One region of the Hymenobacter siberiensis genome, then DNA from elsewhere that is predicted to be linked to it. Evidence: riboswitches for the same ligand, from Rfam matches in the RefSeq annotation. Region 1 holds a riboswitch; each other region holds the start of a gene.
What was found. Region 1 has a riboswitch for S-adenosylmethionine ahead of KQ659_RS12870 (ATP-grasp domain-containing protein). Riboswitches for the same ligand answer to the same signal wherever they lie in the genome.
Positions count from the first base shown of each region.

Region 2: another riboswitch for S-adenosylmethionine. It lies ahead of KQ659_RS17030 (phosphoadenylyl-sulfate reductase); the one in region 1 lies ahead of KQ659_RS12870 (ATP-grasp domain-containing protein).
Region 3: another riboswitch for S-adenosylmethionine. It lies ahead of KQ659_RS20230 (peroxiredoxin-like family protein); the one in region 1 lies ahead of KQ659_RS12870 (ATP-grasp domain-containing protein).
Region 4: another riboswitch for S-adenosylmethionine. It lies ahead of metH (methionine synthase); the one in region 1 lies ahead of KQ659_RS12870 (ATP-grasp domain-containing protein).

Region 1 covers NZ_JAHLZY020000001.1:2,879,651-2,885,158, forward strand. The annotation lists gene KQ659_RS12860 (amino acid permease) at 1-1,112, opposite strand, end outside; gene KQ659_RS12865 (LLM class flavin-dependent oxidoreductase) at 1,278-2,297, opposite strand; gene KQ659_RS12870 (ATP-grasp domain-containing protein) at 2,308-3,297, opposite strand; SAM riboswitch class I at 3,742-3,833, opposite strand; gene KQ659_RS12875 (hypothetical protein) at 4,000-4,227, shown strand; gene KQ659_RS12880 (hypothetical protein) at 4,228-4,428, shown strand; gene KQ659_RS12885 (TonB-dependent receptor plug domain-containing protein) at 4,578-5,508, opposite strand, start outside.
Region 2 covers NZ_JAHLZY020000001.1:3,836,586-3,842,093, reverse strand. The annotation lists partial or broken gene KQ659_RS17040 (ISAs1 family transposase) at 1-456, opposite strand, end outside; gene KQ659_RS17035 (transposase family protein) at 719-988, opposite strand; gene KQ659_RS17030 (phosphoadenylyl-sulfate reductase) at 1,048-1,806, opposite strand; SAM riboswitch class I at 2,074-2,162, opposite strand; gene KQ659_RS17025 (RNA polymerase sigma factor) at 2,369-2,947, shown strand; gene KQ659_RS17020 (hypothetical protein) at 3,076-3,855, shown strand; gene KQ659_RS17015 (hypothetical protein) at 3,852-5,123, shown strand.
Region 3 covers NZ_JAHLZY020000001.1:4,581,737-4,587,244, forward strand. The annotation lists gene KQ659_RS20220 (hypothetical protein) at 1-268, opposite strand, end outside; gene KQ659_RS20225 (LysM peptidoglycan-binding domain-containing protein) at 469-750, shown strand; SAM riboswitch class I at 1,018-1,133, shown strand; gene KQ659_RS20230 (peroxiredoxin-like family protein) at 1,503-2,168, shown strand; gene KQ659_RS20235 (O-acetylhomoserine aminocarboxypropyltransferase/cysteine synthase family protein) at 2,221-3,600, shown strand; gene KQ659_RS20240 (homoserine O-acetyltransferase family protein) at 3,744-4,772, shown strand; gene KQ659_RS20245 (homoserine dehydrogenase) at 4,919-5,508, shown strand, end outside.
Region 4 covers NZ_JAHLZY020000001.1:4,241,592-4,247,099, forward strand. The annotation lists gene KQ659_RS18815 (lantibiotic dehydratase) at 1-195, shown strand, start outside; gene KQ659_RS18820 (LytR/AlgR family response regulator transcription factor) at 197-928, opposite strand; gene KQ659_RS18825 (NADP-dependent oxidoreductase) at 1,346-2,296, opposite strand; SAM riboswitch class I at 2,420-2,527, shown strand; gene metH (methionine synthase) at 2,599-5,508, shown strand, end outside.

The sequences.
Region 1 (5,508 bases):
GTGGACTGCGACGGCGTGTTGAACTTAGGATGCAGCCGCGAGAACACCGGCGGCAGCAGCCCATCCTTCGACATCGAAAAGAATACCCGCGACTGCCCCAGCAAATCAACCAATATCACGGAGGTATAGCCAATGAGAATGGCCATAATCACGGCTGAGCTGAGCCAGGCGTAGGGCGTTTTTTCGATGGCAATGGCCACCGGCGCGGCGCTGTTCTTAAACTCCGTGTAGTTGGCCAGGCCAGTCAACACGTGCCCGAACAGCACGAACAACACCGTGCAAACCGCCAGCGAGCCCAGAATGCCGATGGGCATGTTGCGCTGCGGGTTTTTGGTTTCCTGGGCCATGGTGGCCACGATATCGAAGCCGATGAAGACGAAGAAAATAACACCCGCCCCGCGCAGGATGCCGCTTAGGCCGAACTCGCCAAACTTGCCGGTGTTGGCCGGGATGTAGGGTTGGTAGTTGGCCGGGTCGATGTACTTCCAGCCCAGCGCGATGAACACCAGCACCACGGCCACCTTCAGGGCCACTACCAAGGCATTGAACCACGCCGAGCCCTTGGTGCCCCGCGTGACGATGGCCGTAATGGCCAGCACGATGAGCATAGCCGGCACGTTCACGTAGCCGCTCACGGTGCTGCCATCGGCCAGCGTGGCCGACTCGAACGGCGACATCACCAGCCGCGCCGGAATGTGCAGCCCGTACTTGCTCAGAAACTTGATAAGATACTGTGACCAGCTAATGGCCACCGTGGCTGCGCCGACGGAGTATTCGAGCACCAAATCCCAACCGATAATCCAGGCGAATAACTCGCCCATGGTGGCGTAGGAATACGTGTAGGCAGAGCCCGACACCGGCACCAGCGCCGCAAACTCGGCGTAGCATAAGGCCGAAAAAGCGCAACCCACGGCGGCTACCAGGAAAGAAATCGTAACGGCCGGCCCGGCGTTGTTAGCCGCCGCAATGCCGGTTAAGGAGAATAAACCTGCCCCGATAATAACTCCAATCCCAATGGCGATGAGGCTCACGCCATTCAGACTTCGTTTGAGGGTATTGACCCCCGTTTCAGCTGCTTCGGCGCGAAGCAGCTCCAATGATTTTTTAAGCATGTAAATGCGCACAGCTGCGCTTAAAAGAATGTCCGTAAAAACAGTCATGCTGAGCTTGTCGAAGCATTTCTACCGCGCAAGTAGTCATTTACTACTGAGGTAAAGATGCTTCGACAAGCTCAGCATGACGTTCTAGCACTGACGTTCACCATAGAATCAATTTAACTACGCCAGCACCTGAATAACAGATTCCGAAAACCGCTCCATTTCCTCCAGCTGCGGGCTGGCCTGCAGCAAAAAGAAGTCGACTCCCACGTTTTCGAACTCCCCAATCCGGTCCTGAATCTGAGCCGACGTACCGGTGAGGCCCGTCCGCAGGCCCCGATTCGATACCGAGTAGTCCTGTAGCGAAACCTGCTGTTCGAGCTGGGTACCGGCCAGCCACTGCTGGTAGTTGCCATAGCCCGCCGCCGAAGCTTTCACGTTGGTAATGCGGTCAAGCTCCTTTTTCACGTCCTGCTCGTTGTCGCGCACAATCGTGTAGCCCGCCACCCCGAATTTCATCGGCGGCAGGCCTTTTTGCTCGCGGCGGCGGCACATGTCGGCAATGCGGGCCCCAATTTGCGCGGGCGAGTCGCCGTGCATCACGTAGCCATCGCACTGCGTCGAAATCAGGTCTTTGGCTGCTTCCGATTCGCCCCCGGCGTAGAGAAACGGTGCCTTGGCGGGCTTGGGCTGCAGCACGTTATCGGCCACCTGGTAGTACTTGCCGTCGTAGCTGAAATGGTCCTGCTTCCACACGTTGGTCACCACATCGAGCCACTCGCGGGTGCGGGCATACCGGTCGTCGTGCTGCTCAAAATGCAGGCCGTACTTCGTGGCCTCATCGCGCCACCAGCTCGACACCACGTTCAGCGACAGGCGGCCGGGGGCAATCAGGTCGATGTTGGCCGCCTGCTTGGCCAGCAGCGCGGGGTGGTGAAACGTCGGCCGCACGGCCACCATTATTTCGAGCTGCTCGGTTACGGCCGCCAGTGCCGCGGCCGTGCTCCAGGCCTCCAGCGAAGCCACCTCCGAACCTTTTATATCATTGAGATACAGCTCGGCAATGAGCGTGAGGTCGTATCCGAGCGCCTCGCTGCGCTGGGCCAGCTGCTTCACATAGCTCCAGTCGGTGGGCATGTGCTCGTCTTCCACATTGCGCAGCCAACCGCCAAATACGGGCATCCAATATCCAAATTTCATGGCAATGATATTAAGCAGTGACTAATTGATTTTTGCTGGCCGCCGGCACTGGCAGCTGCGTTTCGAGGTAGTCCACGAAACGGGCGTAGGGGTCAAATCCCACCACATTCACGGCATCGGCCACGAAGTTGGACAGGGCGTTGATGTCGTAGAACAGTACCTCGCCGCTCCGGTCATCAATCAGGTATTCGATGCCGCCCACGTCGATTTTAGCAGCGGCCACAATGCGCTCCACGGCGGCAATTACCTCGGCTGGCGGCGTAAACGCCTCCACCTGAATCCCCTTCTTCGGCGCTTCCGTCAGGCAGAACTCGGCCGACTGCTCCTCCGGAATCTGGCAGATTTCGGCCGGACACAGGTTGAAGCTTTCGCCGGTGGTAAACACCTTCATGGCGTACAAAAACTTGCCGTCGAGCATCTCGACGCGGTGGATATTACCGCCGCGCGGCGTCACGTACTCCTGCACCAGGGCCGTCTGGTCGATTCCCAGGTCAATCTGGCCAGCCTCCACAGCCGCCTGCAAGCCGGCCAGCGTGTCGAAGCGAATAATACCCGCGCCACTACCGCCGATATTCACCTTCACCACAATCGGAAATTGCAGCTCGCGGGCCGCATCCACCGCCCGCGAAGCGTGGTTAATCACGAACGATTTCGGGTATTTCAAGCCCAGCGACTCGAACAGCGACAGCTGCCGGGCCTTGTTGGTTTCGATGGCCGTGGCCGCCGAACCATTGATAATGCGCGTCCCGATACGCTCCAGGTGCGTGGCAAAGCCGGCGGTGTGAAAAATACCCTGCCCGTGCCCCCGCAGGTAGGCCGAGGAGCTCATCCGGTTCACCACCAAACTGTAGCGGCTTTCAGTTTCAGCCGGGTTGAAGAGGTGGTGCGCGGCATCAATTTTCTCGTAGGGCAGCTCCCGCCGGTCCAGCTCCGCAAACAGCGGCTTGAACCATTCGGGATGCTCGAAATAAATGCCAATAGGTTTTTGAATGGATGACATAAAATGTTCTGAAAGAGTGATATGAAGCCAGAAAAAGGTCAGCGCCGGGTGGGCAAACTGAACTCGGAAACCGGGCCGCTGCAAAGGCAGCAAGGGCAGGAGACATTTCGACAGGACCTGGCACGCTCATTTCTTCGGGTATCGGATTGGCCGCTCCAACCACACACCAAACGGCATGGTCAGCATCGGCCCGGGCTCCGGCAACGAGCCCCAAACACACCACCCAGAAAATGAGGACGCAGCACATGCTGCAAACATAGCGGCGCACAAAGCCTACCAGCTTGCGCTACCGCCGTCCTACCCGCGAAAAATTACTCGGAGATAGGGTTAAGCCTGGCAACAACAGCAACAACAGCCCATGCCCATGTGGCGCATAGCCGCCACGGGGACAAGAAAAACAGCAGTTTGGGGGGAGAGGTTGTTGGAGGCTTCCACGGCAACTTATTTTTATATGGTCAGGAATTGGCACCGGTCCGCGGGTGCGGGTGGTTGCCGGCGCGTCATCGAGCCTGTCTCTCAGCGCCTCTCTATAAAAAAAATCCTTCCGAAAGAAAGAATTGGTGCTGCAAAGGTAAGCCCGAAAGTCTGAACCCGCCACGCTGGACAGCATTTTACAACCTGGCCACCCCCGGCTGCGCAAGGGCCAACTATTTGGCGGGCACACCTGCTCTGCATATCCGCCACCTGCCTGAGACCATTTTCATGTCCGATACCGTTGTTCACGCCGAGCCCTACGGCAGCCTGCTTTTCTGCCCCGCCGTTCCCTGCTTTATCATTGCCTGGCAGAGCTTTGCCAATAGCGAACAGTTCCGCTTTCTCATGAACAAGGGCTTGGAATTGTACACGGCCGAGGCCGCCCGCACGCAACCACTGGGCTGGCTCGCCGACACGCGCGACGTGCAGGCCGTAAAGCCCGCCGACCAGGAATGAATGCGCGCTGACTGGAACGTTCGCGCCCATAAAGCCGGTATCCGCCACGTCAGCTTCGTGGTGCCGGAAACCGTGTTCGGCCAGATTTCGGTGCAGAGCTATTCCCACAACGTGGCCGAAACCAACGAATACGAAATCGAGACCTCCCAGCACCGCACGTTGCAGGAGGCAAAAGAATGGCTGAAAGCGGCGATTCACTAACCGCACCGGCTAGGGAAATCCGAATAAAAAAGAACGTCATGCCGAGCGTAGCCGAGGCATCTCGCGTGCAGTAGTAATCCATTCTATTGAGTTACTATCACAAGCAAGATGCCTCGGCTACGCTCGGCATGACGTTCCTTATTTCCAGCCTACCGCCGCAGCGCCAGGCGCACGCCGGCCATCAGCCAGCGACCGGGCATCTGGGCCCCCAGCAGGTCGGAGTATTTGGCGTCGAACAGGTTCTGGGCCTGGCCCACCACCCACAGGCGCTCGGGCAGCAGGGCCACATCGAGGCGGCCATTGATGACCACGTAATCGGAGGAAAGCGTGAAGTCGCCCACTGGTGGCACCCCGGCGCGCTGCTTGTATACCCCGCCCAGGCTGGCCGTGAAGCGGCGGTGCACCAGGCTCAGATTACCGCTCACGAGCTGCCGGGCCACGTTACTCAGGTATTGCGATACGATGCTGCCGTCCACGTTCAGGTGGGTGTAGGTGTAGCCCACGCTGCCGTCGAGGCGCAGGCCAGGAGCCAGTTGAGCCCGGGTATTTGCTTCAAATTCGAGGCCCTGCGTGCTCACGGCAAACAGGTTTTGAGCGTAGCGGTAGGTGCTGGCCGGGTTGAGATTGGTGAAGCCGGTGCCGGCCTGCACTTCGCTGCCGGGCGTGGCCACGTAATCAATCAGGTTGCGGCCGTAGCGGTTGAAGTAGGTGCCGCGTAGCGTGAGCGCGGGGCAAACCGTGAAATCGAGGCCACCCTCGTAGCTCCAGGTACGCTCGGCGGCCAGGCCGGGATTGCCTACGTTGAAGCCGTTGGGCACCGTGCCAGGCCGGATGGCCGAGTTGTACTGCTCGGTAAAATTGGCTGCCCGGATGGCGCGACCCACGGCGGCGCGCACGGTCAGCTTCTCGCCCAGCAGCTGGCTGGCCGTGAGCTGGGGCAGTAACTCAGTACCGTAGGCCTGGTCGTGGTCGAGGCGCAGGGCGGCGGTCAGGCTCAGGCCGGCGGCAGGTGTGAGGCCGGCCACGGCAAATGCGCCCTGGTGCCACACGGCGTGGTTGCCGCGGTCGTTGCTGCGCACG
Region 2 (5,508 bases), 960 kb from region 1:
GGCCAGGGTATTGAAGAGGGCCGCGTTGACGGCCGCGACGCGGTGGCGGATACCGTTGGTGTCTTGATTAAAATGCACGTCACGGGTGCGGTGGAGCTTGTTTTCGATGCCCCAATGCCCGCGAATGCCGACGGCGAAGTCGGCGGCTGAACGGTTACGCAGGCTGGTGAGGTAGTAGCGCGTTTGCCGTGTGGTGGCGTGCGGGCCCACCACGGTTTTGACGACGACCACGCAGCGCGCCACCCCGGCCCAGTCGGCCTGCCAGTGTGGGGCCGCAGGGTATACGCTGGTCTGCCAGCACAACGGGCGGCCGTCGCGGCGCTCGTCATGGCGGTGGGTCGCCCCGGCGGGCGTGGGGTCGGCGGCGTGTAAAGCGGCGATAGCGGCCCGCAGCTTAGGTTGGTTGCCTTTGACTTGCAGCACGTACTCGTTGCCGCTGGTCACGATGGCATCGGCCGTTTTTTTGGGCGTGCAGCGCGTCGAGCGTCAGCACCACGCCCCGGTCCTGCAAGCCGGCGAGTAGGTCGCGGATGACGCTCATCTCCCCCGTTTTCTGGTCCGTGTAGTCCTGCAGGGCCAGGGTCAGGCCCGTGCGCTGACAATACAGGCTCACAACCGAGACAACGCTTTGGCTAGCCTGCTGGGCCCCCTGCACGGTGGAGCGCAGGCTTTGCCCGTCGCCGGCCACCCAATCCCCAGCCTGCGTCTGCGACGTGAATCAGCGGTCAAAGGCCTGGGCCAGCGCGTCTTTGTCCAACGCCTGCAACAGGTCCCGAAAGGCCCCGTAGCTGGGCAGGCCGTGGCGCAATCCGAAATAAGCGGTAAAAAAAGCCGCGTTGCTGCGACCAAACTGGGCCATTTTTCGCGGCCCCGTGTACCCGCTGGTAATGGCCAGAAACGTCATCCACAGCAAGGCGGACAGCGAGAATCGTTGCCCCTGCGGGCGGCGCGGGTCGCGCACCTGCTGAAAAAATTCCGCTAGCTCCATTGCGTTTTTTACCAGCAAATCTACCGATTCTAACAGAACCTATCAACTCTGAGAGAGGCCTAGCCCGGCATTCGTTCCACCACCGGGTCGAGGCCCTGGTGGGCGGCGGTGGCGTGCAGGCCGCACTCCTTGGCCGCCGCGTCTTCCCACCACCAGCGGCCGGCGCGGAAGTCCTCGCCCAGCGCAATGGCCCGGGTGCAGGGCGCACAGCCGACGCTCACGAAACCTTGCCGATGAAGCGGGTTAACCGGAATGCCGTTGGCCTGCGCGAAGGCTTCGCACTCGGCCCAGGTCCAATCAAATAGCGGGTGCACTTTGATGAGCCCGTGGCCGGCATCCCACTCGGCCGGGTGCATGGTCTGGCGGTTCTGCGACTGTTCGGCACGGATGCCCGTCACCCACACCTGCTGGCCGGCCAGGGTCCGGCTCAGCGGCTCCACCTTGCGGATGTTGCAGCACTCCTTCCGGTTCGCTATGCTCTCGTAGAGGCTGTTGGGGCCTTTCTGGGCGACTAATTTTTCGAGCGCGGCAGTTTTGGGGGCGAAGACTTCGATGGACTTCTGGTAGCGCAGCAGGGTCTTGTGCCAAGTGGAGTAGGTTTCCTGAAAATTGCGGCCCGTGTCGAGGGTAAATACCCGGATGGGTATGTCGTTTTCGAAGATGAAGTGGGTGATAATCTGGTCCTCCAGCCCGAAGGATGTGGAGAACGAGACGCGGCCGGGGAAGTGGTCGGCCAGAAGGGCCAGCGTTTCGGGTGCCGAGCACTCGGGCAAGTAGCGGCGCAGGTCCGCGACCTGGCTTTCAAGGGGGAATGCCATGATGAAAGAGGGCGTTTTTCTCCGCAGAAAAAATCGAAATGGGCCGCGAAGGCTGCAAAAACCCGCTACGCGTCGCGCAATGAATCAATCACCACAAAAGGGTAGTAGCGGGGTGGCTGCCGCAGCAGCCGCCGGAAGAGTGGCCCTAGCTCAACAACCAGCAATCTTCCCCGGCATAGCGGCCAGGGAACAGCCAATGCAACAACACATTCGGCGCGGCGCGGGTGGTGGATTACAGGCGGGAATTGAGCAATGTGCTCACGGCAGTTTTTATATGTCAGGACTTGGCACCGTTCCAACTAGTGGGGGTTGCCGGCGTTTCGTCGAGCCTGTCTCTCCGCGCCTCTGTATAAAAATGGGTAGCGTCCCAAACGGGGGTTGTTGGCGCAAATGTAAAGGATGAAATTGCGAAATGCCAAAATTTTATGTTGCTGTGGTGCAGCTGGTTACCTGCTCCAACCGTTTGGCGACGCCCGGAAACTGCGTAATTTGGCGATGCAACCCCTGAACCCGCCGCGTGGTCTATGGATTGCTTAAGCACCTTTAAGACCTCGTTTTCTGCATGGAAGCCCTGTCCCTTTCCGCCTACGTCGACATCAACGCCCCGCTGGTGGAGCGCTGCCGCCTCAACGACCGCCAGGCCCAGGCCGAGATTTACCGGCGCTACTCCAAGGCCATGTTCAACGCGGCCCTGCGCATCACCGGCGACTATGCCGAGGCCGAAGATGTACTCCAGGAATCATTCCTGAGCGCCTTTCGCGAGCTGAGCGGCTACAAGGGTGACTCATCGTTCGGGGCCTGGCTCAAGCGCATTGTGGTGAACAAAAGTATCAATTGCCTGCGGCAGCGGCGGCTGGCACTAGTGCCTCTGGGCGAGCAGCACCACGAGGAGCCCGCCGAAGCCGCCGCCCTCTCGCCCGAGGACGAGGCCGATACCCACTACCGCGCCGACGTGCTGCGCCGCTGCATCCAGGAGTTGCCCGACGGCTACCGCGTGGTGCTCAGCCTCTACCTGCTCGAAGGCTACGACCACCTCGAAATCGCGGGCATCCTGGGTATTTCCGAATCGACTTCCAAATCACAGTACAGCCGGGCGCGGGTCCGGCTGCGCGAGCTGGCCGCCCAACGGGGCCTGAGTTAAAATTTATCCCTTATCAATCATTATATAATCGTTTCACTACCCTTCATCCGTTTTCGCCCGGCCGCGGTTTTCGTATAGCCCCGTGGCCCGCCCTGAACCTGGACGAACCGTGCGTCTGCTACTCATTCATGGATACCAAGAAAATTAATTCCCTCGAAACCTTCGTTGAGCGGCACCGCGCCGATTTCGACACCCACGAGCCGCGCCCCGACCTCTGGGCCGCGCTGGAGGAACAGCTCGGTGCCCCTGCCACCGCGCCCCAAACCCCGGTTATGCGCCTGGCCGATGCGCCGGAGGTGCCATTTATTGCGCCCGTAGCAGCAGGAACCCAACCGAAGGCCCGCGCCGGCTGGTTTCAGCGCTACGGCGTGGCGGCGGCGCTGGCCCTGCTCGTATTTGCCGCCGGGGCCAGCGAGGCCTGGAAAGCCAACCGGGCCGCGCCCGAAACGGCCGTGGTGGCCGCGCCGGCCGCTGCTACTCCTGGCACCGTTGCTACCGAACCCGATGCGGCCCTGTACCAGGGCGGCAACCCGCTCTCCCTCACCGCCGCCGAGCACACCACCGGGGCCGACAGCCAGCTGGTGCGCGCCGTGCGCGGCATGGAAACCTATTACACCAACCAGCTGGCCCGCCGCCAAACCGAGCTGAGCCAGCTCAGCGGCCCCGGCATGGCCGCCATGAACGCCGACTGGCAGCATGAGCTGGTGTCGCTCGACTCCAGCTACCGCGAGCTTAAGCAGCAGCTGCTGCACCATCCGCAGCCCGATGCCGTGCTCACGGCCATGAACCGCAACCTGCAAATCCGCCTCGACATTCTCGACCGGCAGCTGAACCTGGGCAATACGGCCCAGGCAGTTCCCAACAACAATTCTTACGTGCTGGCCGATAGCCGGCGCCAGGCCGAATGAACCCGCCCCTGGCTTTGCGGGTAAGCCGATGGGTGGCGCTGTGCGGCGGGCTTCTGAGCCTGCTGGCCCCGCAGCCCACCCGGGCGCAGGATGGCCAAACCCGCTGGTTGGCAGTGGGCCACGGCGTAGCCATTCATATTCTGACGCCTGATGCGCGCCATGCCGAGGCCGCGCTTTTTGGCGAGGAACAGGAGCCCCAGCAGCATCAGCAGAACCCGTTGGTAGCCCAGACCGACGACCAGGGCAGTGCCAGCCTGCAGGTAGAGCAGCGCCGCCACTTGGTGCGCAGCTACGCGGTACCGAAATCCGGTCGCCCGTTTTCGCTCGATACGCGCTACGGCCGGGTGCAAATCAATACCTGGAATAAGAAGGAAATCAAGGTGGATGCCGAGTTGGTAGCGCGCTCGGAAAGCGACGCCGGGGCCCGCCAGATTCTCGACGCGCTGGGCGTACAGTGGCTCGATTACGATGCCAAAACCGGTGGCGTGGCCGTGAGCACGCAGTTTGGCCCCGCGTTGCGCGGCCGGGCCGGCGGCTGCCGTTACGAGGTGAACTACACCGTGTGGCTGCCCCGCACCACGGCCCTGAAAATCTACAATAGCTTTGGTGAAGTGACCGTGGCCGGCGATGTAAGCGGCCCCACCGAGCTGGCCATGGAATACGGCACCCTGCGCACCGCCCGCCTCGAAGGCCCGCGCAACCTCATCCGCATCGTCAACGGCGACTGCCGTATTGCCTTCGTGGCCCGCGCCAGCATCGACGCCAGCTACGCCCAGCTGCGCCTCGACACGGGCACGACCGTGGACCTGCGCAACAACTATTCCGACGTGGACATCGGCACGGTGCAGGACCTCACCGTGCACAGTAAGTATGGCGACGTGGCCTTGGGCACCGTGCGCAACCTGCGCGGCTCGTCGGGTTACTCGCGCTTCACCATCGATAAGCTGGATGAGGCCCTCGATATGGCCCTGCGCTACTGCCCCGATTTCGTAGTGCGCGATATGGGCGCCAATTTCCGCCAAGTGAACCTCGACGGCGGTTTCAGCACCATCCGGCTGGGCTTTGCCGAGGCCCCGGCCTTCCGCTTCGACGTGAGCACGGAGCAGGGGCAGCTGCTGGTTGACAAAGACCTGGTGCGCGTGCTCTCGCAGGAAAACGGCCCCCGCACCAGCGACGTGCTGGGCACCTTCGGGTCCGTAGCCCCCACCCGCCGGGCTGGCAATGTGAATATTAAGGTGCGCTACGGTACGGTTAGATTTAGCAAGTAGGAGCGGGGCATAAATAGGTTTTTTTGGGGAAAGCACAGCGACAGCTTACCCGGCATTTTTGCCGGGTAAGCTGTTTTGTCATGCGGGGATTATGGCCGCGACCCGAGATAGAGCCGGGACAGGTAATCGTTGGCCTGTTATTGTATGATTACGTTAGTATGAAATTATTTTATAATTTATTGCCATTAGTTAATTAATAGGGATTCGAACAAAATCCTGAATATTCATCTGCCGACAAATAGCAGTCTTCTGGACAGTAAAATTAGCCATCTAGTAGTAAAACAGCCATTGACAGAAAAGTGGGATTGTGTTCGTGAGATAGCAGGGTAGCTTGCATCATGTCAAAATATGCGGCAAAATGTCTGGCCGCCTGATTTGGCATTTT
Region 3 (5,508 bases), 1.7 Mb from region 1:
CCGACACGGCTCCGCTGGCACCGGTCATGTTGTAGGTGCCGTTGGCGAAAATGCGCAGTTCTTCCTGTTTTTGAGCATCGGTTTGCTTCACTTTGTCGCCGCTGGTGTCGGTTTCCTTGGCGGTTTTCCACACCTTGCTATCGGTGCCGTACAGCATGTTCACGCCTTCCACCTTGCCCTTGTCGTTGCTGCAGGAAGCGGCAAAGAGCGACACAAGCAGCAACAGGCTGGCGAAGTAACGGAGCGAAAAAAGAGACTGAAGTTTCATGTGCACAAAGGGTAATGGTGAAAGAATGAAGATGACGCGCAAGGTGCGGACTCGTCGACTTACGACGCAGACGCAAAAGAGTTTAGGGCGCAACCCCGCCTAAGCTTGCCCGTATAGCAACCCCGTCGGCCCGCCTGCAAGCGTTTCCGGCCTGCAAGCGTTTCCGGCAGAATCTATCTCTCCATTTAATCACCGAAACCATGGGACTCTTCGATTTCATCAGCGACAAAGGCGACCAGAAGCCCGTAGAGCCCGCAGCTAAGCCGGCGGCTGGCGGCACCGATTTTTTTGGCAATGCCAAACCGGATGCTACCGGCGATACGTACACCGTAGTAAGCGGCGACTCTCTTTCTAAAATTGCAAAGCACCACTACGGCGACGCCGCCAAGTGGCACCAGATATACGACGCCAACAAGGCGCTCATCGGCAACAACCCCGACCTGATTGAAATCGGTCAGGTGTTGACCCTACCTAGTCTCTAGGTACTTTTTTGCAGAAAAAAGGTGAGAAAAGCCACTCTGTTTCAGGGTGGCTTTTTTGCGTTTGAAGGAATCGAAAGAACGACTTCGAAACAAAGAAATTCGAAACAAAGAAAAAAGACCGTCATGCTTCGCTGCGCTCTGCATGACGGTCTGAAAAAACCGAAACCGAAAAATATTTTCGAGGCAATACTTGCTCATCCCAAAAATTCTCTCGTACATTTGCCGATACCAAACAGGTACTCCCCGCTAACGGTGGGCAGTTTTCAAGTTTTATACAGAAGTGGCGAGAGACTAGGCTCCGTGACCCACTGGCAACCTTCGCTCAACGAAAGGTGCCAATTCCTACCCACTAGCGGCCTCGGCCACGATGGGGCAGATGATTCGAGTGCCATGGAAAATTCTTCTCGTTCCGCTTTTTTCAACCCGAATGCTCCGGCTGCTTTGCGCACCGTGGTTTCGGGTTTTGCTATTTCGGCCCCTTGCGGCCACAATCAGGTCGCCAGCCTCGCCCGAATGCGAATGCGAATGTGTTGTTGTTGCCCGTGTTGTTGCTAAGCTGATTTCGGCTTAGCCCCCCCTCTCCTTTTCTTCTTCGTGGGAATGCCGTAGCGTCCGGGCGTGCCAATGGGCTACGCCGGCTGATTGGCTAAAACGGCCCTGCTTACCGCCGGCTCGCTGCGTACCGCACCAGGCAAATTGACCCTGGCGGCCAGGTCCTAACGAAGAAATCCCTTTTTTTCATTCCACTTCGTATGCCTACGCTCATCGCTCCTGCATCCATTCAGCCCGAACTGGCTGCTACTGCCCAACACCTGGCCAATGTGCTGCCCGCTACCGCCAGCCAAACCATTGATGCCGGCATTGCAGCCGTACACGCGGCTGGTCTGGTTCAGCACAGCCTCCGCACCGGCCAGGTTGCGCCCGATTTCACCCTCCCCGACGCCAATGGGCAGCCGGTTTCGCTCGCCAGCCTGCGGGCAATTGGGCCGGTGGTGCTGGTGTTTTACCGGGGCAACTGGTGCCCATATTGCAACGTGCAGCTGCGGGCCTACAACCAGGCGTTGGCCCACTTTACCGCGAATAACGCCACACTGGTGGCCATTTCGCCCCAAACGCTGGACCTGACCAGCCTCACGGCGGAGGAAAAAAACCTGCAATTCCCGGTGCTCAGCGATGCTGGCAATACGGTGGCCAAGCAATACGGACTGGCCTACCAAGTAGGCGATGCCGTGTACCACACCCTGCACGGCGTGGGCATCGACCTGGCCGTGTTCAACGGCGACGACAGTGGCGAATTGCCTCTGACGGGCACCTTTATTATTGCCCAGGACGGCAGCATTGCGTGGGCCGCCACCGAGGCCAACTTCAAGGAACGTCCCGACCCGACCGTGCTGCTCGATGCACTGGCCCGGCTATAGCCCTGATTAAAACCTGAAATATTCAACGCTTCACGCTTAAAACCTCAGTATTATGTCCGTTCAGCCCCAACACTTCGAAACCCTCCAGCTTCACGCCGGCCAGCAGCCCGACCCCACCACCGGTGCCCGCGCCGTACCCCTGTACCAAACCACCAGCTACGTTTTCAAAAACGCTGAGCATGGCGCGAACTTGTTTGCGCTGAAGGAGTTTGGCAACATTTACACCCGCCTGATGAACCCCACCACCGACGTGTTCGAGCAGCGCGTGGCGGCGCTGGAAGGCGGCATTGCCGCCCTGGCCACGGGCTCGGGGCAGGCGGCCCAGTTCATTGCCCTGAACAACATCCTGCAAGCCGGCGACAACTTTGTGAGCACGGCCTACCTCTACGGCGGCACCTACAACCAGTTTAAGGTGGCCTTCAAGCGCCTGGGCATTGAGGCCCGCTTCGCAGATGGCGACAACCCGGCTTCGTTTGAGGAGCACATCGACGAGAAGACCAAGGCCATTTACCTCGAAACCATCGGCAATCCCAGCTTCAGCGTTCCCGATTTTGACGCCATCGCGGCCATTGCCAAAAAGCATGACTTACCGCTGATTGTGGACAACACCTTTGGCGCGGGCGGCTACCTGTTCCGGCCCCTGGAGCACGGCGCGCACATTGTGGTGGAGTCGGCCACGAAGTGGATTGGCGGGCACGGCACCAGCGTGGGCGGCGTGATTGTGGACAGCGGCAAATACGACTTCGGCAACGGCAAGTTTCCGCAGTTTACCGAGCCCAGCGAAGGCTACCACGGCCTGATATTCAACGACGTATTTGGCAAAAACAGCCCGTTTGGCAACATCGCCTTCATCATCCGGGCGCGGGTAGAAGGGCTGCGTGATTTTGGCCCGGCCATCAGCCCATTCAACTCCTGGCAGCTGCTCATTGGCCTCGAAACCCTGAGCCTGCGCGTGGACCGCACGGTAGAAAACGCCCTGAAAGTAGCGACCTGGCTGGAGCAGCACCCGCAGGTAGAAAGTGTGAACTACCCCGGCCTGGCCAGCAGCCCCTACCACGCCATTGCCCAGAAATACCTGAAGCGTGGCTTCGGCGGCGTGCTCTCGTTCCGGGTGAAGGGCACCAAGGAAAACGCTATGCAATTCATCGACAGCCTCAAGCTCATCAGCCACCTGGCCAACGTGGGCGATGCCAAGACACTCATCATCCAGCCCTCGGCCACCACGCACCAGCAAATGAGCGAAGCCGAGCAGCTGGCCGCCGGCGTGACGCCGACCTCGCTGCGCCTGTCGGTGGGTATTGAGCATTTCGACGACATCAAGGCTGATTTGCAGGCGGCTTTCGATGCCATCGGCAACACGGCCAGCCTGCCGACGGAAGGTCAGGAAGTGGGCGAGCCCGAGCTGGAGCACGCCCAGCCGCTGGAAGTATAGTGGTTAGTGGTTAACGCTTAACTACTAAAAAAGAATTGGTGCATCGGCCCGGGCCTCTTCCGTGATGGGAGGAGAAATGGGAGTGAGAAACTATTGTTCCGGGCCGATTCGCTGGTTCTAAAGCTGTGCTATTTAATTGAATTATGCCAACCCAACTATTTGAACTCCCTGACCTTAAGCTGGAAAGCGGCGAAACCCTGACCGGGGCGCATGTATCCTACCAGACCTGGGGCCAACTCAACGAAGAACGCGACAATGTGGTGTGGGTGTGCCACGCCCTCACGGCCAATGCCGACGTGCTGGCTTGGTGGCCGGGCCTGGTAGGGCCGGGCTGCCACTACGACCCTTCGGAGTGGTTTATCTTGTGTGCCAACGTGTTGGGCTCATGCTACGGCACTACCGGCCCGCTCGATGCCGACCCGGCCACCGGCCGGGCGCGCTTCCAGCACTTCCCGCTGCTCAGCATCCGGGACCTGGTGGCGGCGCACGAGGCACTGCGGGAGGAGCTGGACCTGGCGGATATCAACACACTGATTGGCGGCTCTTTGGGTGGGCAGCAGGCGCTGGAATGGGCCGTGCTGCGCCCCGATTTGTTCGACCATCTGATTGTCATCGCTACCAACGCCCGGCATTCGGCCTGGGGAATTGCTTTTAACGAGGCCCAGCGGCTGGCCATTGAGGCCGACCCGACCTATGCCGCCGGCCAGCCCGGCGGGGGCGACGATGGCCTGCGCGCCGCCCGCGCCATGGCCCTGCTCAGCTACCGCAGCTACGAGGCCTACGCCGAAACCCAGACCGACCCCGACAACGACGCGCTGCTACGCCAGCACCGCGCCAGCGCCTATCAGCGCTACCAGGGCGACAAGCTGGTGTCGCGCTTCGACGCTTATAGCTACGTGTCGTTGAGCCGGAGCATGGACACCCATAACCTCGGCCGCCACCGGGGCGGGGTGCCGGCGGCGCTGGCCCGCATTGGGGCGCGCACGCTGGTACTGGGCATTACGTCGGATGTGCTGTTCCCGCTGAGCGAGCAGCGCGAGCTGGCGGCGCACATTCCGGGGGCCATGTATGCCGAGCTGGACTCGCGCTACGGCCACGACGGCTTTTTGCTGGAAACGGCGGCCATCACGCACTTTCTGGAGCTGTTTTACGCGCCTACGTTCGTGCATTAACTAATTCTAAAAACAATCAGAACGTCATGCTGAGCGCCGCCGAAGCATCTCGCGTGCAGCAGCAATTCTTTTCTTATGATTGGATTGCTACCACACGCGAGATGCCTCGGCGGCGCTCGGCATGACGCATTTTTTTCCCTTTGAGAATGGACGTTGAGAAACAACCCCTGCGCATTGGCCTGATTGGCTTTGGCTGCGTAGGACAGGGCTTTTATGACATCGTGCAGCGGCAGCCGGAACTGGGACTGACCATTGCCCGCATTGCCGTGAAAAACCCCGATAAGCCCCGTACGCTGTCCGCCGGGCACTTCAGCTTTCGAGCGGATGACTTGCTGGCCGACCCGACGCTGGACGTGCTGGTAGAAGTCATCGACGACCCGGCCGAGGCTTTCCGGCTGGTGAGCGCGGCCCTGCGCCAGGGCCGCCGCGTGGCCACGGCCAACAAGGCCATGCTGGCCCGGCACCTGCCCGAGCTGGTGCAGCTGGAGCTGGATTTCGGTGGCACGTTACTGTACGAAGCGGCCGTGTGCGGCAGCATTCCCATCATTCGCACGCTGGATGGCTACTTCAGCCACGAGCCGCTGCGGGCGGTGCAGGGCATCTTCAACGGCTCGTCGAACTACGTGCTGACGCGTATGAGCGAGGAAGGCACTGACTACGCAACAGCCCTGGCCGAGGCCCAGGCCAAAGGCTTCGCCGAAACCGACCCGTCGCTGGACATGGGCGCGTTTGACCC
Region 4 (5,508 bases), 1.4 Mb from region 1:
GCCATCGCCCAACAAATCAACACGCTGGCAGCTGAAGGCCGCCTGGTAGTGGCCAAAAACCAGCTCATGAGCTCCTACCTGCATATGTTGCTCAATCGGCTGATTCCGGCCGAGGCAAGGCTGCATGAGCTGGTGCTTTACGATTTTCTGTATCGGCACTACGCTGCCCTGCAGGCTATGCAAAAACGGCCATAGCTTATTTCTTCCCGCCCATCATTTTCTGGTTCAAGGCTTCAAAAAAGGCGCTGCGGTAGGTATCGCCCAGCGGAACGTAGGCTTTCATATCGGTAAACAGAATCTGGTTGCCATCAATGGCTTTGATTTTATTGATGGATACGATGTACGATTTATGGACCCGCATAAACTGCCGGGCCGGCAACCGCTCTTCTAAATCCTTGATATTTAAAAGTGTAACAACCTGGTCTTCTTTCGTATTGATGGACAAATAATTCTTCATCCCTTCGATATACATGATGTCGGCAAAATTAACCTTCATCATTTTTCCCTTACTCTCTGTTTTGACAAAGATGTAGTCGTCTTCTTTTTCGGCGGGTTGCCAGCGCGCCGAAGGTTCGATATTGGCATTCAGGGCTTTCTGGGCTGCTTTCAAAAATCGTTCGAAGGCGATAGGCTTGAGCAGGTAGTCCAGCGCCTCCAGCTCAAATCCTTTCACGGCAAACTCGCTATAAGCTGTCGTCAGAATAACCTTGGTGCGGCCCTTGATGAGCGGCATAAAGTCAAGCCCTGAAATTTGCGGCATGTGAATATCCAGGAACACCAGGTCAATTGTCTGGTTTTCGATGATACTAAGTGCCTCAATGGGACTCGAAGTAGTACCCTCCAAATTCAAAAACGGGGTCTTCTCGATGAAAGTGCTCAGGATATCAATGGCACCTTGCTCATCATCTATAATTAAACAAGAAAGCATAGGCTGGCAGTGTATTCGAAGGGAAACGGTGCAGGTGACGGTGAAAGATAGCGGATTTTTTATATTGTCCGTCCCGCCAGCAGTAATCCAATTATAAAATCACTTATTTTCATGATTTTAAACTATTTACAAAGCAGCGTTATTTTTTAATATTCGATTTATCAGGTATTCTTGTTTCGTGCGCCTGCCCTTAAAACACCGAAGGCCAATGCCGGGCCGCTACGCGTGGGTAGCGCCGGCAATTGGGCCCGACTGCTGGGGCGCAGCTGTTTCCGGAGTTGCTGCCCGAGCCGGCCCGGTTTGCGGCCGGCAGCGTGTGGCTGGTATAGCCCCTATCAAAAAACGTCATGCTGAACGCCGCTATTGCGGCGTTCAGCATGACGTTCACACTTTTGGCTAACCCTTGTTCTGACGCTGCTAGGGCACGACAACGATTTTGCCGGTCGTGTGGTGAGATTCAATCTGCTTGAGGGCTTCCTGCACCTCTGCTAGCGGGTACGTTTCAGCAATTTTCACCGTCAATTTACCGGCATCGGCCAGCTGGCGCAGCTCGTCCAGCTGCTGGGTATTGGGCTCCACAAAAACGTAGTGGAAGTTGATGCTGGCATCCAGCCCCTGGCCGTTGTGCAGGATGGAAACCAGCGTACCACCGGGTTTCAGGGCCGGCAGGCTCTGGGTAAGCGTATCGCCGCTGATGCAGTCGAAAATCAGGTCGACACCGGCGGGCACAAGGGCTTTCACGGCATCACCCACGCTTCCATTGCGATAGTCAACCGTGAAATCAGCACCCAGCTCCTTCATGTAGGCGAAGTTGGGCTCGCTGGCTACCGCCACTACCGTTGTGCCCCGGTCTTTGGCCAGCTGAATGGCGAAACCGCCCACCCCGCCCGAAGCTCCGAGAATCAGGACCGTTTGGCCCGCCTGCAGCTGGCCGGCGTCAAACAGCGACTGGTAGGCCGTGAGCCCCGCCAGCGGAATACCGGCCGCCTGCTCCCAGCTCAGGCTACCGGGCCGCAGGGCCAGGTAGCTTTCGGGCACCACCATGTACTCGGCAAAAGTGCCGTGCTGCACCGTGGGACGACGAATGTAGCCATACACCCCCGTGCCAACAGCAAAGCGGCGGGCCCCGTGGCCGCGCTCCTCTACCACCCCGGCCATATCCCAGCCCGGCACAACAGGGAACTCAGCCGGTAGCATCTGCTGTAAATAGCCCTCCCGAATCAGCGAATCGACGGGATTGACCCCGGCCGCCTTCACGCGCAGCAGCACTTCCCCTTCCTTTACTTCGGGCAGGTCCAGGTTACCGACTTGAATTTTATCCACCCCACCGAATTCGGTGTAGAAGGCGGCTTTCGTTTGTTTTGCCATAATTGAAAATTGCTCCCTGGAAGAAATTGCTCCTTGGAATGGGTGACTTAACTCCCACGGGCAGGCGTAGGTTTTGCACGGCCAGCGAACCATTTTGCGTTTCGGCTGTATATTCGTTCAACGCTGCTATCCAGAAAGACCGAGGGACCGGGCCCGATGACGTCTTGGCAACCTACCTAGAGTAGGTGCCAACTCCCGTTTCACTATTTTTTTGGTGAAAGAAGATGACAGCCGGAACCGTGCCTCGCCGCATGGGTTTCTTTCTGGATACGCGCTTACGTAGCCCTATCGAACAGAAAGAAATGCCCACTGCCACTCTCGCCGCCCCCTCCCCTCTTCCCGAAATCCTGCGCCAGCGCCTGCTGATTCTCGACGGCGCCATGGGCACCATGATTCAGCGCCACCCGCTCACGGAGGAGGACTTCCGGGGTGCCCGTTTCGCCGACCATCCCAAGCCGTTGCGCGGCAACAACGACCTGCTGAGCCTGACGCGGCCCGACATCATCAAAGGCATTCACGCTGAGTACTTCGCGGCCGGGGCCGACATGGTGGAAACCAACACTTTCAGCGGCACCACCATTGCGCAGGCCGACTACGGCCTGGAGCACGTGGTTTATGAGCTGAACTACGAGTCGGCCCGCCTGGCCCGCGAGGCGGCCGACGAATACAGCACGCCCGAGCGCCCGCGCTTCGTGGCCGGGGCCGTGGGCCCCACCAACCGCACCGCCTCGCTCTCGCCCGACGTGAACCGGCCCGGCTACCGCGCCGTGACGTTTGATGAGCTAGCCACCGCCTACCTGGAGCAGGTGCACGGCCTCGTGGACGGTGGCGTGGACACGCTCCTCATCGAAACCATTTTCGATACGCTGAACGCCAAGGCAGCCCTCTACGCCGTGCAGAAGTTCTTCGACGAGGGCGGCCGCGTGGTGCCCATCATGATTTCGGGCACCATCACCGATGCCTCCGGCCGCACGCTAAGCGGCCAGACGGTGGAGGCTTTCTGGAACAGCATCCGCCACCTGCCGCTGCTGAGCGTGGGCCTGAACTGCGCCCTCGGCGCCGACCAGCTCCGCCAGTACGTGCAGGAGCTGAGCCGCATTTCCGACGTGCACATCTCGGCCTACCCCAACGCCGGCCTGCCCAACGCCTTTGGCGGCTACGACGAATCGGCCCAGGAATTTGCCAGCTTAGTAGAGGAGTATTTGAAAGAAGGCATCGTGACGGTGGTGGGCGGCTGCTGCGGCACCACGCCCCAGCACATTGCCGAGCTGAGCCGACTGGCCGAGCGGTACAAGCCGCGCCAGCTGCCGGCCGAAATTGCCGTCGCCACGCACCTCAGCGGCCTCGAGCCGTTCGCCATCAAGCCCGAAAGCCTGTTTGTGAACGTGGGCGAGCGCTGCAACGTGACCGGCTCCCGCGCCTTCGCTCGCCTAATTCGCACCGGTGCCTATGAAGAAGCGCTGGCCGTGGCCCGCGTGCAGGTGGAAGAAGGGGCCCAGGTGCTCGACGTGAACATGGACGAAGGCATGCTCGACTCGGAGCAGGCCATGACCACCTTCCTGCACCTAATCGCCTCGGAGCCAGACATTGCGCGGGTGCCGGTGATGATTGACTCCTCGAAGTGGAGCGTGCTGGAAGCCGGCCTGAAATGCGTACAGGGTAAGAGCATCGTGAACTCGATTTCGCTGAAAGAGGGCGAGGAATTATTCCTGCAGCGGGCCCGCACCGTGCGCCAGTACGGGGCCGCCATGGTGGTGATGGCCTTCGACGAAGACGGTCAGGCCGATTCGCTGGAACGCCGCAAGGAAATCTGCCAGCGCAGCTACGACCTGCTGATGAGCATCGATTTCCCGCCCACCGACATCATTTTCGACCCCAACATCCTCATCGTCGGCACCGGCATGGAGGAGCACCGCAACTACGCCGTCGACTTCATCGAGTCGGTGCGCTGGATTAAAGCCAACCTGCCCGGGGCCCTCACCAGCGGCGGGGTGTCGAACATTTCGTTCTCGTTCCGCGGCAACGATGCGGTGCGCGAGGCCATGCACACGGCCTTCCTCTACCACGCCATCCGGGCCGGGCTCGACATGGGCATTGTGAACCCCGGCCAGCTCGGGGTGTACGATGAGATTGAGCCCACCCTGCTGGCCCTGGCCGAAGACGTGCTGTTGAACCGCCGCGCCGACGCCACTGAGCGCCTGCTCGAATTTGCCGACACGGTGAAGCAGAAGGGCAAAGTGGAAGTGGTGGCCGACGCCTGGCGCAGCCTGCCGGTGCAGGAGCGCCTGGCGCACGCGCTGGTGAAGGGCATTACCGAGTTTATCGACGAGGATACCGAGGCCGCCCGCCTGGAGCTGGCACGGCCCCTGAACGTGATTGAGGGCCCGCTGATGGCCGGCATGAACGTGGTAGGCGACCTGTTCGGGGCCGGCAAGATGTTCCTGCCGCAGGTGGTGAAATCGGCCCGCGTGATGAAGAAAGCGGTGGCCTATCTGGAGCCGTATTTGCTGGCCGACAAGCAGGGCGGCGACCGCCAGACGGCCGGCAAAATCCTGATGGCCACCGTGAAAGGCGACGTGCACGACATCGGCAAGAACATTGTGGGCGTGGTGCTAGCCTGCAACAACTTCGACATCATCGACCTCGGCGTGATGGTGCCGCTGGAGAAAATTCTAGATGAAGCCCAGAAGCAGCAGGTGGACGTGATTGGCCTGTCGGGCCTCATCACGCCCTCGCTCGATGAGATGGTGTACGTGGCCCAGGCCATGGAAAAGCGCGGCCTGAAAATCCCCCTGCTCATTGGTGGGGCCACCACTTCGCGGCTACACACGGCCGTGAAAATTGCGCCGTCCTACAGCGGCCCGGTGGTACACGTGAACGACGCTTCGCGCTCGGTGGGCGTGGCGGCCGGCCTGCTCGGCTCGAGCGAGCGCGCCTACGCCCAAACCGTGGCCGACGACTACGCCGCCCTGCGTGCCGATTACGCCAGCCGCCAGCGCGACAAAAGCTACTTAAGTATCGAGGCTGCCCGCGCCAACGGCGTGAAATCGGACTGGAACACGGTTTCGATTACTAAGCCCACTTTCCTGGGCACCAAAGTACTGGAAGACTACGACCTGGCCGAGCTGGCCCGCTATATCGACTGGACGCCCTTCTTCCACACCTGGGAGCTGAAAGGGCGCTACCCGCGCATTCTGGAAGATGCCACGCTG